Regions from separate parts of the Solwaraspora sp. WMMA2065 genome, predicted to be linked through region 1. Evidence: riboswitches for the same ligand, from Rfam matches in the RefSeq annotation. Region 1 holds a riboswitch; the other holds the start of a gene.

Region 1 (7,842 bases):
CGGGGCCGCGACGGGGACGTCGACCTGTACGTCGGCCGTGCAGCCGGCGGCGGCCCGCCGCTGCTGGATCAGGTCGACGACGGCCTGCCGGTTGGCGATCCGGTCGGCGGACAGGGCGTCCGGGTTGGCGCGCTGGTCGGCGATGAAGCTGAGATTGTTACGCAGCGCGGTGTCCAGCCCGGCGCAGTTCTCCCCCGCGTTGCCCAGCCCGGTGCCGACCGCCAGTCCACCGCCGAGCAGGGCGGCGGCCGCCACCCCGATGAACACCTTGCGTGCCCGTCCACTTCTGACGTCCCACCCGTACATGCGTCCGCTCCTCTCGTCTCACCGCTGCGCAGGACGCAGCCCACCGACCGGTACGGGCGGCGAGGACGAGTGGATCTACCGCAGGGCTGAAGTTTTGCTTAAGAATCCTCACAGAGGCAACGGTGATGCCCAGCGGACGGCGACCTACCGGGCGGCCGGGGTCCGCACCACCAGGCGGTCCAGCAGGTCACGGCTGGCGGCGGCGACGGCGGCGACGGCCGCGTCGAACGCTTCGGCGTTGTGTGCGGCCGGCTGCCGGAACCCGGAGATCTTCCGTACGTACTGTAGGGCGGCGGCCTCGATGTCGGCGTCGGTCACGTCCGGGGTGTACGGCTCACGCAGTGTCTTGATGCTTCGGCACATGGGCTCCATCGTGCCTGACCCGGCGTCGTCACGGGAACCCGAGTTGACATCACTAGCTAGCATAAATAGCCTTATGGCTATGCAAGTTAGCATACCGCCTTGTCTCGGCGGCCGGTGTGCCTAGGGTCGGACTCACCCCGGACGCCCTGGTGGACGCCGCGATCGCCCTCATCGACGAGCACGGCCTCGACGCGCTGACGCTCAGCGCACTAGCCGGCCGGGTCGGCGTCGCCGCCCCGTCGCTCTACAAGCACGTCGGCGGCGGACTCACCGAACTGCGCACCCTCGTCGCCGTACGGGTGCTCGACGAGGTCGCCGACGAACTCACCCGGCACACCCTCGGGCTGAGCCGCGACGCCGCCGTCGCCGCGCTGATGCGCGCCAGCCGCGGCTACGTACGTCGGTATCCGGCCCGTTGGGCGGCGATGCCCGCCGACCCGCTGCGCGAGCCGGCCACGGCCGCCGCCGGCACCCGGCTGCTGGAGGTGTTCCTGGCTGTACTGCGCGGCTACGGGCTGGACCCGGCCGCAGCCGTCCACGCCACCCGCTGTCTACGGGCGACCGTACACGGCTTCGTCGCGTTGGAGGTCGCCGGCGGCTTCGGCCTGCCCGAGGACCTGGAGCAGACGTACGACCGGCTCATCGCGATGGTCGTCACCAGCATGCCGCGCGACTGATCAGGGCCCGACCGTCAGGGCCCGACCGGGGGGTGACGCGGGCCGGGTAACCGCCGGCGCGCGGCGGCGACCAGCCGGGCCGCGATCCGCGGCCGTGCCGCCCAGTGCAGATGCAGGTACGACGCGTGCACCCCGGCGGCGACGAAACCCTCCGGCGCGGCCCCCCGCCACCCCCAGGCCGGTGCCGCGCCAGCGCGCGGCGACACCTCCGTGCGGTGGAACTCGTGCCCGGTCAACCGGCTGCCGGTCGGCAGCGCCACGCTGTCGTTCAGCGCCACCGCGTCGCGGTAGCCGAGGGTCAACCGGGACGTCATCCGGGCGTCCGCCGGCAGCACCCCGCACATCGGGGCCCCGTCGAGGGTGCGGCACAGCCACAGCAGGCCGGCACACTCGGCGACGACCGGCGCTCCGGTGGCGGCGACCGCCGCCACCTGCGAGCGCAACCCGACGTTGGCGCTCAGCTCACCGGCGTACACCTCGGGGAAGCCGCCGCCGACGACGAGCGCCGCCGTGCCGACCGGCAGCTGCTCGTCACGGACCGGATCGACGGTACGCACCTCGGCCCCGGCCGCCGTCAACAGCTCCACGGTCTCCGGGTAGCCGAAGCTGAACGCCGGGCCGGCGGCGACCGCGACGACCGGTCGGCCGTCGGCCGGTCCTGGCTGCCCGCCGGCGCCCACCCCGGCACCGAGGTCGGGGGCATCGTGGACGGCAGCCGCCGGAGACCACCGTTCGACCGTCATCACGGCCGCCGTGCGCGCCACCGCCGCCACGGCGTCCAGGTCGACCGACGCGGCGACCAGCGCCGCCAACGCCTCGACCGAGGCGCGGGCCTCGGCGGTGCGTTCGACCGCCGGCACCAGACCCAGGTGCCGCGAGGGGGTGTCGACCGACGGCTGTCGACGTAGCACCCCGAGCACCGGGGTGCCGACCTCCGCGCAGGCGTCCCGCAGCACCTGTGCGTGCCGGTCGGAGCCGACCCGGTTGAGAATCACCCCGGCGATGTGGACCTGACCGAACGACCGGAAGCCGTGCACCAGGGCAGCCACCGACCGGCTCTGCCCGGCCGCGTCGACGACCAGCAGCACGGGCGCGGCCAGCAGCGCCGCGACGTGCGCGGTGGAACCGACGTCACCGGCACCCACCCGGCCGTCGTAGAGACCCATCACGCCCTCGATCACGGCCAGATCGACGCCGGCGACACCGTGCGCGAACAGCGGCGCGACCAGGTCCTCGCCGACCAGCACCGGGTCCAGGTTGCGGCCCGGCCGACCGGCGGCGAGCGCGTGGTAGCCGGGATCGATGTAGTCCGGGCCGACCTTGAACCCGGCGACCCGGACCCCACGTTCGGCGAAGGCGGCGAGCAGGCCGGTGGCCACCGTGGTCTTGCCGTGGCCGGAGCCGGGTGCGGCGATCACCACCCGGGGTACGGCTACCACTCGATGCCCTGCTGACCCTTGCGTCCGGCATCCATCGGATGCTTGACCTTGGTCATCTCGGTCACCAGGTCGGCGAGGTCGATCAGCTCCGGCGCGGCGTCGCGGCCGGTGATCACCACATGCTGGCTGCCCGGCCGGTCGCGTAGCACCGACACCACCTCGGCGACGTCGATCCAGCCCCACTTGATCGGGTAGGTGAACTCGTCCAGCACGTAGAACCGGTACGCCTCGGCGGCCAGGTCCCGACGGATCTGCGCCCAACCTTCGGCGGCCTCGGCGGCGTGGTCGCGTTCGGTGCCGGGGCGCTGGATCCAGGACCAGCCCTCCCCCATCTTGTGCCAGGTCACCGGCGCCCCTCGGCCCGACTCACCGAGGGTACGTAGGGCCGCCTCCTCACCCACCTTCCACTTCGGAGACTTGACGAACTGGTAGACGACCACCGGCCAGCCGGTCGACCAGGCCCGCAGCGCCATCCCGAACGCCGCCGTCGACTTGCCCTTACCGGGGCCGGTGTGCACCGCGAGCACCGGCTGGCGACGCCGGGCCCGGGTGGTCAGCCCATCGTCGGGAACGTGTTCCGGTCTTCCCTGTGGCATCAGGCCGCCCTCAGCCGGTCGTGGACATCCGGACCCGACGCCGCCAACGCGGCCAGCGGCAGCCACTGCGCGGTGAAGCCGGCCGCGAGCCGGCGGGCCAGACCGAGCCGCACCGGGCCGGCCTCGCAGTCGAGCACCACCATCGGCGTACCGGCGAGCACCGGTGCCAGCGTCGTCGGGTCCGGTCCGGCGGTCGCCCGCCCGTCGGTGACCAGCAGGACCAGCGGCCGACGGCGCGGGTCCCGGCGGTGCTCGGCGGCGACGGTGGCCGCGGCGACGCGCAGCCCGGCGGCGATCGGGGTACGGCCACCGGTGCGCAGCTGCGCCAGCTTGGCGACGGCCACCTCGTGGCTGCTGGTCGGCGGCAGCACCACGTCGGCGGCGGCACCCCGAAAGGTGATCATCCCGATCCGGTCCCGCCGGTGGTAGGCGTCGCGCAGCAGCGACAGCACGGCGGTCTTGACCACCGTCATTCGCTGCCGGGCCGCCATCGACCCAGAGGCGTCGACCACGAACAGGATCAGGTTCGCCTCCTGGCCGACGTAGCGGGCCTGGCGCAGGTCGGCGGGGGTGATCCGGCGGGCACCCCGGGACGCGGCGGCGCGCACCGTTGCCGGTAGATGCACCGTCGACGGCCGTCCGGTCGGCGACCCGGCGCCGACTACCCGGCCCCGGTCGGCGTGGGCCGCCGAACGTCGGCCGGGCGTCGCGCCCGCACCGAGCCCGGGGAGCCGCAGTGTCCGGGGCCGGTACGCGGGCCCGGCCGCCGCCGGAGCCGGACCGCCCGGCGGTACGCCGTCCGGCTGCTCGGCACCGACCGCCGGACCGTCGGCGTCTGCCGTAGCTGGCTCAGGATGCCGGCCGGCGTCCGAGTCGGGCGCGCCGGGTGGCGGCCCACCGTCCGAGTCGGGCGGGCCGGGTGGCGGCCCACCGTCCGGTAGTGGCGGACCCGGCGGCGGAGGAGGATCGGGATCGTCGCCGCACTCGTCACGCAGCACCTCGTCGAGGCGCTGCTCGTCGGCGCCGGGCGGGTCGAGCGGGTCACGGCGCCGCCGGTGCGGCAGCGCCAGCCGGGCTGCCTCGGCGACCTCGGCGGCGGTGACCGCCGGTTGGCCCCGCCAGGCGGCCAGCGCGACGGCGGCGCGGGCCATCACGATGTCGGCCCGCATACCGTCCACCTGGTACGCCAGGCAGATCCGGGCGATCCGGTCGATCTCGGCATCGGGCAGCGTGACCGCAGGCAGGGCCGCCCGCGCATCGCGTACCCGCAGTGCGAGCTGGTTGTCGGCGGACTGCCAGCGGTCCGCGAACGCCACCGGGTCGGTCTCGTACGCGAGCCGACGGCGCACCACCTCGGCCCGGTCCGCCACCAGGGTCGGTGCGGCCACCGACACCATCAGCCCGAAGCGGTCCAGCAACTGTGGACGCGGCTCGCCCTCCTCCGGGTTCATCGTGCCGACCAGCAGGAACCGGGCGGCGTGGCTGACCGACACCCCGTCGCGTTCGACGTGGGCCCGGCCCATCGCCGCCGCGTCCAGCAGCAGGTCCACCAGATGGTCCGGCAACAGGTTGACCTCGTCGACGTAGAGCAGGCCCCGGTGCGCGGCGGCGAGCAGCCCCGGCTCGTACGCCTTCACGCCGGCGCTGAGCACCCGCTGGATGTCGAGGGTGCCGACCACCCGGTCCTCAGTGGCGCCGACCGGCAACTCGACCAGTGCGGCCGGGCCGCCACGCGCGGTCACCGGCGCGGTGTGCGGCCCGTCCGGGCAGGCCGGGTCCGGGGCCGCCGGGTCGCAGGCGAACCGGCAGCCGAGCACCCGGTCGACCTCCGGTAGCAGCCCGGCCAGCGCGCGGACGACCGTCGACTTTGCGGTGCCCTTCTCACCCCGGATGAGCACTCCGCCGATGCCGGGGTGCACCGCGGCGAGCAGCAGGGCCTGCCGCAGGTCGGGCAGGCCGACGACGGCGGTGAACGGGTACGGCGTCATGGCAGGGGCCGACAGGTGTGCATGGTGAATCCCTCCCGCGGGTGTCCACGCCCGCGTACCGGTGGACCAGCGAGCGGCCGGAGTCTCCTGGCTGCCGGATCGACGTCGCGTCCCGAGCCTTCCCGCCATCGGGGCAGTGGCTGTCTCAGGGGGACGCGACTCACCGGTCACAGTGGCGGGACCGCCCCGGATTCGCACCGGGTTCCTCCGCGCACCGCTCGTGCCGGTCATGCTCCCCCACCCGCGGTCCACCGTCAATGTGGCGCCGGTCCCGTTGCCGGCCACGGCCACAGCCATTGCCCGGCCGGTCACGACGGCGGTACGCTGCGCATGCCACGGTGTTCGGGAAGCCGGTGTGAGTCCGGCGTGGTCCTCGCCACTGTGACCGGGAAGTGTCCGATCCACCATGCCACTGGGCCGACGACGGTCCGGGAAGGCGGGACGGCTGCGACGATCCGGGAGCCAGGAGACCGGCCGTGGCACGCACCGCATCGCCACGAGGCATGGACGAGGGGATTTCCTGGCATGACTGCACCTTCTGTCGGCGGAGAGGTCACCACCACCGCCATCCGCGTACCGCTCGCCGGTTGGTTGCTGGCCGCCGTCGCGGCGGTCGTCATCTACCTGGTCGCGCAGGACAACGGGCTGGTGCTGGCCGGTGCCGCCGAGTTCATGCACGAGTTCACCCACGACGGCCGGCACGCCCTCGGCGTACCGTGCCACTGAGCGGCGGCCAAGCTCCGATGACTACCTACCCGTTCCGCGCGGTGCTGGGCCGCGGACTGCTCGCCGGTACGGCCGCCGGCGCGGCAGGTGCGGTGGCGGCCCTGCTGATCGTCGAACCGCAGATCGAGTCGGCGCTGGTCGTCGAGGAGGCCCGCGCTGCGACCGGGACGGCCGGACACAGCCACGACGAGGAGTTGGTCGGTCGGGCCATGCAGGTCCTCGGCGGGCTGGTCGCCACCGTCGCGGTGGCGCTGTGCCTGGCGTTGATCGTCGCCGTGGTCTTCGCGGCGACCCGGCACCTGCTGCCCGGCCGCGACGACTTCCGCCGCGTGGGGCTGCTCGCCGGGCTCGGCTTCGTCGTGGTGGCGCTGCTACCGGCGATCCACTTCCCGGCCAACCCGCCGGGCGTCGGCGACCCGGACACCGTCAACCAGCGCACCGGGCAGTATCTGTCGTTCATCATCGCCGCGGCCGCCGTCACCTGGCTGGCGCTGCTGACCCACCGGCGGCTGACCGGCTGGGCGCGGCCGGCTCCCTACCGGACGGTGGTCGCGGCGGCGCTGGCCGTCGTCGGGTACGCCCTGCTGCTGGCGTTCTCGCCGGCAACCGGGGTCGACGTGCCCGCCGATATCCCGGCGGCGCTGCTGTGGGAGTTCCGGCTCGCCTCGCTGGCGCAGCTCGCCACGATGTGGACGGTTTTCGGGGTGGTGTTCGGACTGCTGCTCACCCCGGCCCGGACCGGTGACCGGCGGCCCACGCTCGCCAACGTCGCGTGACGGCGGAGCTTGGCCCGGCGGGACCGGCACCCGGGCACCCCGCCCGGGTGACCGTCTGCCGGGGCTGCTGCTGCGGCACCCGCCGCAAACACCCGGACGTCGACCACGACCGGCAGCTCGACCTACTGCGCGCGGCCGCGCCGGTACGGGTGTCCGACTGCCTCAACGCCTGTGACCGGTCCAATGTGGTGGTGGTGCAGCCAGCGGTGTTGGCCCGCCGACTGGGTGCCCGCCCGGTGTGGCTCGGCGGGGTGCACGACGAGACGGCACTGTCGAGCGTCGTCGACTGGATCGCCACCGGCGGGCCGGGCCTGGCCGCACCGCCGGACCGGCTCGCCGGGCTGCGCTTCGCCGCCCCCCGCTGGGGAAAGTCCGCCCCGACGTCCTGACCGCGTAGTGCCGTCGCTTGCCGGCCACCGCGTTCCGGCGGCCGACAAGCGACGCCCCCGAACGCGCGCCTGCCCGGATCACGGTCACCCATTGGCGCACGTTCGACAAGGTACGGCGCGAACCGATTGCACAATCGTGCAACCGTCCGGTGCCGTGGCTTCTCCCCTACGGCGTTGTTACTGTGCTGAGCTGACGGCTGTGACACGGGGAACGGGGAGCATCAGGACGCACGGCCCGACTGCGGTTGCACCACTGACCCGGTGGGGCGCCTCACCCGATGCCGATCTGGTCTACCGGGCGCTGACCATGCTCGGTGCCCGCAGCAGCGGTCAGTTCGCCCACGAGCTGGGGCTGACCCGCAAACGCGTCAAGGTCGCACTCGACGAACTGAACGGCCTGACGGCGGCCGTGCCGACCGCCGCCGGCTGGCGGCCGTTGCCAGCCGGTCCGGTCATCGCGCGGCTTCGCCGGCCAGCGCAGCCGGTACGGCGACAGGACGTCTGGCGCCAGCATTTCCGTACCGTGCACGGCATCGACCTGCCCGGCCCGGACGATCCGGCGGTACGCAGCCTGGGCAGCCG
Region 2 (7,842 bases), 2.4 Mb from region 1:
ACTGGGCGCGTTCCTGGCCCGGTCCGAGCTGATGGAGGCCTGGGGTCCGGGCGCGCACGGCTCCACCTACGGCGGCAGCCCGGTGCCGTGCGCCGCCGGCCTCGCCACCCTGCGGGTCATCCAGGAGGAGTGCCTGCTCGACAACGCCACCGAGCAGGGTGAGTTCCTGCTCGCCGGGCTGCGCGAACTGCAGCAGGCGTACCCGCAGCTACTCGTCGACGTGCGCGGGGTCGGCTTGATGATCGGCGTCGAGTTCCCCACCGGCGAGATCGCCGGCCAGGTACAGCAGGCGGCGTTCAGTCGCGGCCTGCTGGTGCTGGAGGCCGGCGTCAACGCGGTACGGATGTCGCCGCCCCTGGTGATCACCCGGGCCCAGGCGCAGACCGGTCTGCGGCTGTTCGGCGCCGCCGTCGCCGAGGTCGCCGCCGACATGCAGGCCGCCGGCAACGGAAAGGTCGCCGGCAACGGAAAGGCCCCAGCCGGCGGGGAGATCGCAGCCGGCGGGGCCGTCGCCGTACCGGGATGAGCCATGTCTTCGGCCGGGTGTCCGACGACGCGCCACGGATCGCCTCGGCGTTCGGCGCGCAGCTGTGGGACACCACCGGCAAGCGCTACCTCGACGCGGCCGCCGGGGCGATCGTCGTCGGCATCGGCCACGGCGTCACCGAGGTGGTCCGGGCGCAGGCCGAGCAGGCCGGCGCGGTCGCGTACGCGCACGGCTCGATGTTCCGCGCCGACGTGCTGGAGGAGTACGCCGCCGAGCTCGCGGCCGTACTGCCGATGGACGATCCGTTGGTCTTCCCGGTCTCCGGCGGCAGCGAGGCGGTGGAGACCGCGCTGAAGATGGCCCGCGCCTACCATCTGGCCCGGGGCGAGGACCGGCACCTGATCGTCGGCCGGGTCGGCTCCTACCACGGCAACTCCCGGGGCGCGTTGGACGTCTCCGGTCGGGCCGGGCTGCGTGCGCCGTACCTGCCGTGGCTGGAGCAGGCGGTGCACACCTCGACCCCGTACGAGTACCGCTGCCCGTTCCCGGACACCCATCCGGTCGGCTGCGGGGCGCGGCACGCGGCGGCGCTGGCGCAGCTGTGCCGGTCCCGGCCGGTCGCGGCGTTCATCGCCGAGCCGATCGCCGGGGCCGGGCTGGGTGCCTGCGTCCCGCCGGACGACTACTGGCCAGCCGTCGCCGAGGTCTGCCGCCGGTACGGGGTGCTGCTCGTCGCCGACGAGGTGATGACCGGCTTCGGCCGTACCGGCACCTGGTTCGGCGTCGACCACTGGGGCGTACGCCCGGACATCCTGGTGGCGGCGAAGGGTGCCAGTTCGGGCTACTGGCCGCTGGGTCTGGCCGTCGCTTCCGGCCCGGTGCACGACACGATCGCGCCCACCGGTTTCACCCACGGCTTCACCTACTCGCACCACCTGGTGGGCGCGGCCACCGGCCGGGCGGTGCTGCGGGTGCTGCGCGAGCGGGACCTCGTCGCGGCGGGCCGGCGGGCCGGCGAGTCGCTGCGCCGGGCCCTGCGCCGGGAGCTGGCCGACTCGCCGTACGTCGGGGACGTCCGCGGTCGCGGTCTGCTGGTCGGCGTCGAACTGGTCGCCGACCAGCACACCGCGCGGCCGTACGCCCGTACCGCCCGGGTCGCCGAACGGGTCGTCGCCGCCGCCCGGCACGCCGGTCTGCTGCTCTACAGCGGAACCGGCTGCGCCGACGGCGTCGACGGTGACGTGATCCTGCTCGGCCCGCCGCTGGTCGTCTCCGCCGACGAGGTCGAGGAGATCGCGGTCGGCACGGCGGCGGCGATCCGCGCCGTCACCGAGCCGGCCTCGGCGGGACAGCCGACCGAGCCGGAGTAGCCGGTCGCGGCGGGCCGGGCGGGGACGCGGGTCAGAAGTCGTCGTCGAAGGTCACCGAGCCGGTCACCCCGACCTGGTACGCCGACACCCGCCGCTCGAAGAAGTTGGACAGCTCCTGCACGTCCTGCAGCTCCATGAAGGCGAACGGGTTCTTCGACCCGTACATCGGTTCGATGCCGAGCACCGCGAGCCGCCGGTCGGCGACGTGCTGCAGATACTCCCGCATGTCGACCAGCGACATCCCGGACACGCCCTGGTCGAGCAGGTCCGCGGCGAACTGCACCTCGCACTCCACCGCCTCGGCCAGCATCTGCCTGACCTGCTGCTCCATCTCGGAGTCGAACAGGTCCGGTTCCTCGGCGCGGACCGTGTCCACCACCTCGAAGGCGAACGCCATGTGCATCGACTCGTCGCGGAACACCCAGTTGGTGCCCGAGGCGAGACCGTGCAGCAGACCCCGGGACCGCAGGAAGTACACGTACGCGAAGGCGCCGTAGAAGAACAACCCTTCGATGCAGGCGGCGAAGCAGATCAGGTTGAGCAGGAAGGCCCGTCGGTCGGCGCGGCTGCGCAGCTCCCGCAGCTCGAAGATCGAGTCAATCCATCTGAAGCAGAACTCGGCCTTGCGGGCGATCGACGGGATGTTCTCCACCGCCGCGAACGCCGCGAACCGCTCCCGCTCGTCCGGCACGTAGGTGTCCAGCAGGTTCAGGTAGAACTGGACGTGCACCGCCTCCTCGAACAGTTGCCGGGACAGGTAGAGCCGGCCCTCCGGGGAGTTGACGTGCTGGTAGAGGTTGAGCACCAGGTTGTTCGCGACGATGGTGTCGCCGGTGGCGAAGAACGCGACCAGCCGGGACACCAGGTGCCGCTCGGCAGCCGACAGTCTGGCCAGGTCCGGCAGGTCGGAGTGCAGGTCGACCTCCTCCACCGTCCAGGTGTTCTTGATCGCGTCCCGGAACCGGTCGAAGAACTGCGGATACCGCATCGGCCGCAGGGTCAGGTCCATGCCGGGGTCGAGCAACAGCTGCCGTCGGCCCGCAGCTGCGGCGGCGGTCGCGGTGGCGGCATTAGCGGTCGCGGCGTCGGTGTTGGTTTCGGAGACGGTGGTCACTGGCAGGCCTCACAGGTTTCGGGGTTTTCCAGGGAGCAGGCCGACGCCTCGTCGTCGCCGGTCGCGACAACCGGCCCTACGACCGGCCCGACGGTCGGCCCGACGGTCGGCCCGACGGTCGGCCCGACGGTCGGCGCGATGCCGACGGTGGCCTGCTGGATCCGGGTCGCCGGACGCGACCGCAGGTAGTAGGTGGTCTTCAGCCCGGACTTCCAGGCGTACAGGTACATCGAGGACAGCTTGCCGATGGTCGGTGCGCTGAGGAACAGGTTCAGCGACTGCGACTGGTCGACGTACGGGGCGCGGGCGGCGGCCAGGTCGATCAGCGCCCGTTGCGGCAGCTCCCATGCGGTACGGAACAGCTCCCGCACGTCGGCGGGCAGGTCCGCGACACCCTGCACCGACCCCTCGGCCCGCTTGATCTGCTCCCGGACCGGTGCCGTCCACAGCCCGCGCGCCTTCAGCTCGCCGACCAGGTACGTGTTGATTTGCAGGAACTCCCCGGACATGGTTTCGCGTTTGAACAGGTTGGACACCTGCGGCTCGATGCATTCGTAGCAGCCGGCGATCGAGGCGATCGTCGCGGTCGGCGCGATCGCGACCAGCAGCGAGTTCCGCAGGCCGTGTGCGGCGATCGTCGACCGCAGCCGGGCCCACCGTTCGGGCTGGCCGACCTCGGCACCCCACAGGTCCGGGTGCAGCTCGCCCCGGGCGGCCCGGGTCTCGGCGTACGCCGGATGCGGGCCGAACCGTTCGGCGAGCCCGGCGGAGGTCTCCAGCGCGGTCAGGAAGATCTCCTCCTGGACGCGGGTGGACAGCTCCCGGGCCGGCGCCGAGTCGAACGGCAGCCGCAGCGTGAAGAACGCGTCCTGCAGGCCCATCAACCCCAGCCCGACCGGCCGCCAGCGCGGGTTCGACGCCGCCGCCTGCGCCGCCGGGTAGTAGTTGATGTCGATCACCCGGTCGAGAAACACCACGGCGGTACGGACCGTGGCGCGCAGCTTGTCCCAGTCGACGCCGTCGGCGGTGACGTGCGCGCCGAGGTTGATCGACCCGAGGTTGCACACGGCGGTCTCGGTGTCGCTGTTGACCTCGAGGATCTCGGTGCACAGATTGGACAGGTGGATCGTGTTGCCCGGCTCGCCGGTCTGGTTGGACAGCCGGTTCGCGGCGTCCTTGAACGTCATCCACCCGTTGCCGGTCTGCGCCAGGGTGCGCATCATCCGCCCGTACAGGTCGCGGGCCTTGACCGTCCGGACCGCTTTCTTCTCCGCCGCGCGGTACGCCTCGTCGAACGCCTCGCCGTACAGGTCCGGTAGCTCGGGTGCGTCGGACGGGTCGATCAGCGACCAGTCGGCGTCCGCCTCGACCCGCCGCATGAACTCGTCCGGGATCCAGTTGGCCAGGTTGAGGTTGTGGGTGCGCCGGGCGTCCTCGCCGGTGTTGTCCCGCAGCTCCAGGAACTCCTCGACGTCCGGGTGCCACGGCTCCAGGTAGACGCAGGCGGCGCCCTTGCGGCGGCCGCCCTGGTTGACCGCCGCGACCCCGGCGTCGAGGGTCTTGAGGAACGGCACGATGCCGTTCGACCTGCCGTTGGTGCCCCGGATCAGCGCGCCCCGGCCACGGATCCGCGACCAGGAGATGCCGATCCCGCCGGAGAACTTCGACAGCTTCGCCACCTGGTGGTAACGCTCGTAGATCGAGTCGAGCTCGTCGCGCGGCGAGTCGACCAGGAAGCACGACGACATCTGGGTGTGCCGGGTGCCCGAGTTGAACAACGTCGGTGAGCTGGGCAGATAGGCCAGGCTGGAGATCAGCCGGTAGAAGTCGACCGCCTCGGCCGGCGTCTGGGACAGCCCGCACGCCACCCGCAGCAGCCAGTACTGGGGCGTCTCCACCACCAGCCGGGTCTGCGGATGCCGCAGCAGGTAGCGGTCGGCCACCGTACGCAGCCCGAAGTACTCGAAGCGCAGGTCGCCGTCGACGTCGACGGCGTCGTCGAGTTTGCGGGCGTTGCGGGCGACGAAGGCCGCGGTGTCGTCGCCGATCAGCCCGAGGCCGTGGGCGTAGCGGATGGACTGGCTGAAGCTGGCCACCTGCTGGCCGCGGACCTCCTTGTCCACGTAGGCGGCGAGCAGCCGGGCCGCCAGCTTCGAGTACTGCGGCTCCTCGCCGATCAGCTCTGCCGCCGTCTGAATGGACAGCTTGTCCAGCTCGGCGGTTGTCGCCCCGTCGTACAGTCCGCTGATCGTCCGGGTCGCCACCCGCAGCGGGTCGACCTCGTCCAGGTCGGCGACCCAGTGTTCGACCGCCTTGACGATCTTGTTGACGTCCACCGGTTCGGTGTCGCCGTTGCGCTTGCGTACCTGCATCGGTTCCCCTTGTCGTGCCTGTCCACCGGTCGACGGACACGCGGGGAGGACGCCACCGGTCACTCACCTGACGGTCTGCTCCGCCGGGTGTCGACCGGTCGTCGGCGTCGGCCGTCCCGCGCGGCCTTCGACCACCGCACGCGACGCGTGCGGCACGCTGGCAGGTCTTCGGACTCGTGGGCGTCGTGCTCGTGCCTATTGGCCGTCGCTTCCCGGACCCGCCACGGGCCCAGTGCTCGGTGACGGCGGTCGTTCCCACTCACCGCTGCGGGGCAGTCCCGGACTCACACCGGGTTCCCTCTTGCCTCGACCACCGCCGAGGGGCGGCCGAACCAGCTGCGGGGTACACCATATATGGGAGCAAGCTAGAAGACGCAACACCAGATACTGTGTTCGGCGTGTCGCGGCGTCGGGTCGCACCGGGTACGCGGAGGAGGAACCGTCGGGTGAGAAGCGTGCTATGGGGCCTGTCCGGGGCGGTGCTCGGCACCCTCCTCGTCGGGGTACTAGCGACGGCTGCGGGAGGTGAACCGGTCAGCGATCCGCTGTCGCCAGACCTCGTAACTCGGCAGCGCACCGTCCGGTGACAGATCGGTCTCCGATCGTTCAGCGATGTCGGCCGCCTGTTCGACGCTGGTGCCGCACAGCACGGCCACCGCCGTCCGCGTGTGCGCGTTGACCAGCCCTGCCCGGTCGCGAGCCAGCGCGGCGAAAGCCGCGCCCTGAGCCAGGAAGGAGCGATGCTCGCCGCTGAGTTGCCACAGCCGACGCAGCGCCGGCTCACTCACCCCGCCGGTGTAGGTCGCCGCGTAACCGACGCCGCTGACCAGATCGTCGTGACGGTCGGCCGGGAACCGCCCGACGGTCGCGATCACCCGATCGACGTCGGCACCCTCCACGAACCACATCGCCCGGCCGGTGCCTTGGTCAAGCGCGCGATCCAGGTAGTGCCGGAAGTCTCCGTGCGGCCATCCCGCCACGTCGGCCCGGTACTGCTGGCGAACATGCCTGATCGGGTCGAGGGTCGCCCGGTGAAAGCCGAGGCCATCGACTGCCAGCCAGTGCAGCACCGGGTCGGCGGGCAGCACCGACCGCCACCGGAACCGGGGCAGCCGGCCTATCGCCCGCCCGACCCCGAAGTAGATCAGGAAGCGATGTGCCGCGCCGCGTCCAGTCAGCAGTCGGCCCACCCGACGGGTCCGGGTCGGGGCCACCGCGTCGAGCATCGCGTACGCCGCCGCGGCCCCCTCGTACGCGAAGCTTCTGAAGTCCCGCGCGGTGCGGTCCAACCGGGCCTCCAGCTCGCCGACGCTGGTCGAGTCCAGGGCCGCGTCGAAGCCGGCCTGTACCGTGCGGTCCACCATCTCGAAGACGCTTCGGGTAGTGGTGTCAGCCAGGCCAGTTCCACGACGGACGGCCACCGTCCCGTCCGGGGTGAGGGTCAGCAGTCGGCGGCGCAGTGATCGCCATGAGCACGGCATGTTACGACTCCAGGATGTTCGATCTGGTAGCGATGTACCCATCGTCTGGAACCGGGTGCCGCCGATCTTCTCCGACTTTGCGAACGCCGCGGTTCGCTGGCTATCGGGTCGGCGACGGCCGCCAGCCCGGCAGCGAGACGGTGTCAGCCAGCGCCCGCAGCACGTAGGGCATGGCCACCCGCTGAAAATCGACGTCCGGCGCGTGCTGGCGCACCCGACCTTCCAAAACGAGAAGCGCCAAGATCGGATAGACGAACTGGACATCTGCGTAGAGGCCGCGCGTGCGTTGGGCGGCGAACATCCGGTATGCGAAATCCGCAAGGTTGAATTCACCTGCGGGCCGGCCAGCCGCCGCGACCACCAGCGCCGCGATGTCGCAGCGGAACCCGACGAGGTCTGCCGGGGGCTCGACCCGGTCGGCCGTGGCCAGGAGAATTTCGGCGCACCGGTCACCCGCGCCGGACGCCATCGCCTGGAAGAACTCCGCGAAGGCCCGCCGGGCGATCGGGGTGAGCTCGTGAACGAAGCCGGCGTCGAGCACGGTCACCCGGTGCGCTGCCAGATGTAGGTTGCCGGGGTGCAGGTCACAGTGCACGAATCCGTCAACGAAGACCATCTGGAAGGCTGCCCGCATGGCTGTCACCAGGGCCGTCTGCGGAGGCGCGGCGGGGAGGCTGAGGCGGATGTCCGACAGGTATTCGGTCACCAGCACCGTCCGGTCCGACAGTTCGCGGTACACGCTGGGCACCCGTACCCCATCGAGATGCGCCAGGTTTCGGCGGAGCCGGCGCAACGCATCAGCCTCGGCGCACAGGTCGAGCTGCCGACGTATCGCGGCACCGAGCTGGTCGACGAGTTCCACCAGTGGTGCGCGCCGAAACCTGGGCAGCGTGCTGACGCCGCGGGCGGCCACGCGTAACAGCGCGAGATCCGTGTCGATCACGGCATCGATCCCGGGCCTGATCACCTTCACCGCGACCTGTTCTCCGGTTCGGAGCCGGCCCCGGTAGACCACCGC

Evidence for each region. Region 1 has a riboswitch for cobalamin ahead of O7610_RS05915 (VWA domain-containing protein). Riboswitches for the same ligand answer to the same signal wherever they lie in the genome.
Region 2: linked by a shared signal. The riboswitch ahead of O7610_RS16640 (ribonucleoside-diphosphate reductase subunit alpha) and the one ahead of O7610_RS05915 (VWA domain-containing protein) in region 1 are both predicted to bind cobalamin.

What each region holds. Positions count from the first base shown of each region.
Region 1 is NZ_CP128361.1:1,271,174-1,279,015, reverse strand. It holds gene O7610_RS05940 (SCO2207 family protein) at 1-306, opposite strand, end outside; gene O7610_RS05935 (DUF2277 domain-containing protein) at 451-669, opposite strand; gene O7610_RS05930 (TetR/AcrR family transcriptional regulator) at 786-1,346, shown strand; gene O7610_RS05925 (cobyrinic acid a,c-diamide synthase CobB) at 1,361-2,785, opposite strand; gene cobO (cob(I)yrinic acid a,c-diamide adenosyltransferase) at 2,779-3,381, opposite strand; gene O7610_RS05915 (VWA domain-containing protein) at 3,381-5,369, opposite strand; cobalamin riboswitch at 5,450-5,577, opposite strand; cobalamin riboswitch at 5,689-5,862, shown strand; gene O7610_RS05910 (CbtB-domain containing protein) at 5,895-6,095, shown strand; gene O7610_RS05905 (CbtA family protein) at 6,113-6,871, shown strand; gene O7610_RS05900 (hypothetical protein) at 6,919-7,260, shown strand; gene O7610_RS05895 (hypothetical protein) at 7,532-7,842, opposite strand, start outside.
Region 2 is NZ_CP128361.1:3,672,765-3,680,606, forward strand. It holds gene O7610_RS16625 (aminotransferase class III-fold pyridoxal phosphate-dependent enzyme) at 1-526, shown strand, start outside; gene O7610_RS16630 (aminotransferase family protein) at 523-1,857, shown strand; gene O7610_RS16635 (ribonucleotide-diphosphate reductase subunit beta) at 1,889-2,971, opposite strand; gene O7610_RS16640 (ribonucleoside-diphosphate reductase subunit alpha) at 2,968-5,343, opposite strand; cobalamin riboswitch at 5,486-5,695, opposite strand; gene O7610_RS16645 (DUF1702 family protein) at 5,850-6,866, opposite strand; gene O7610_RS16650 (ABC1 kinase family protein) at 6,925-7,842, opposite strand, start outside.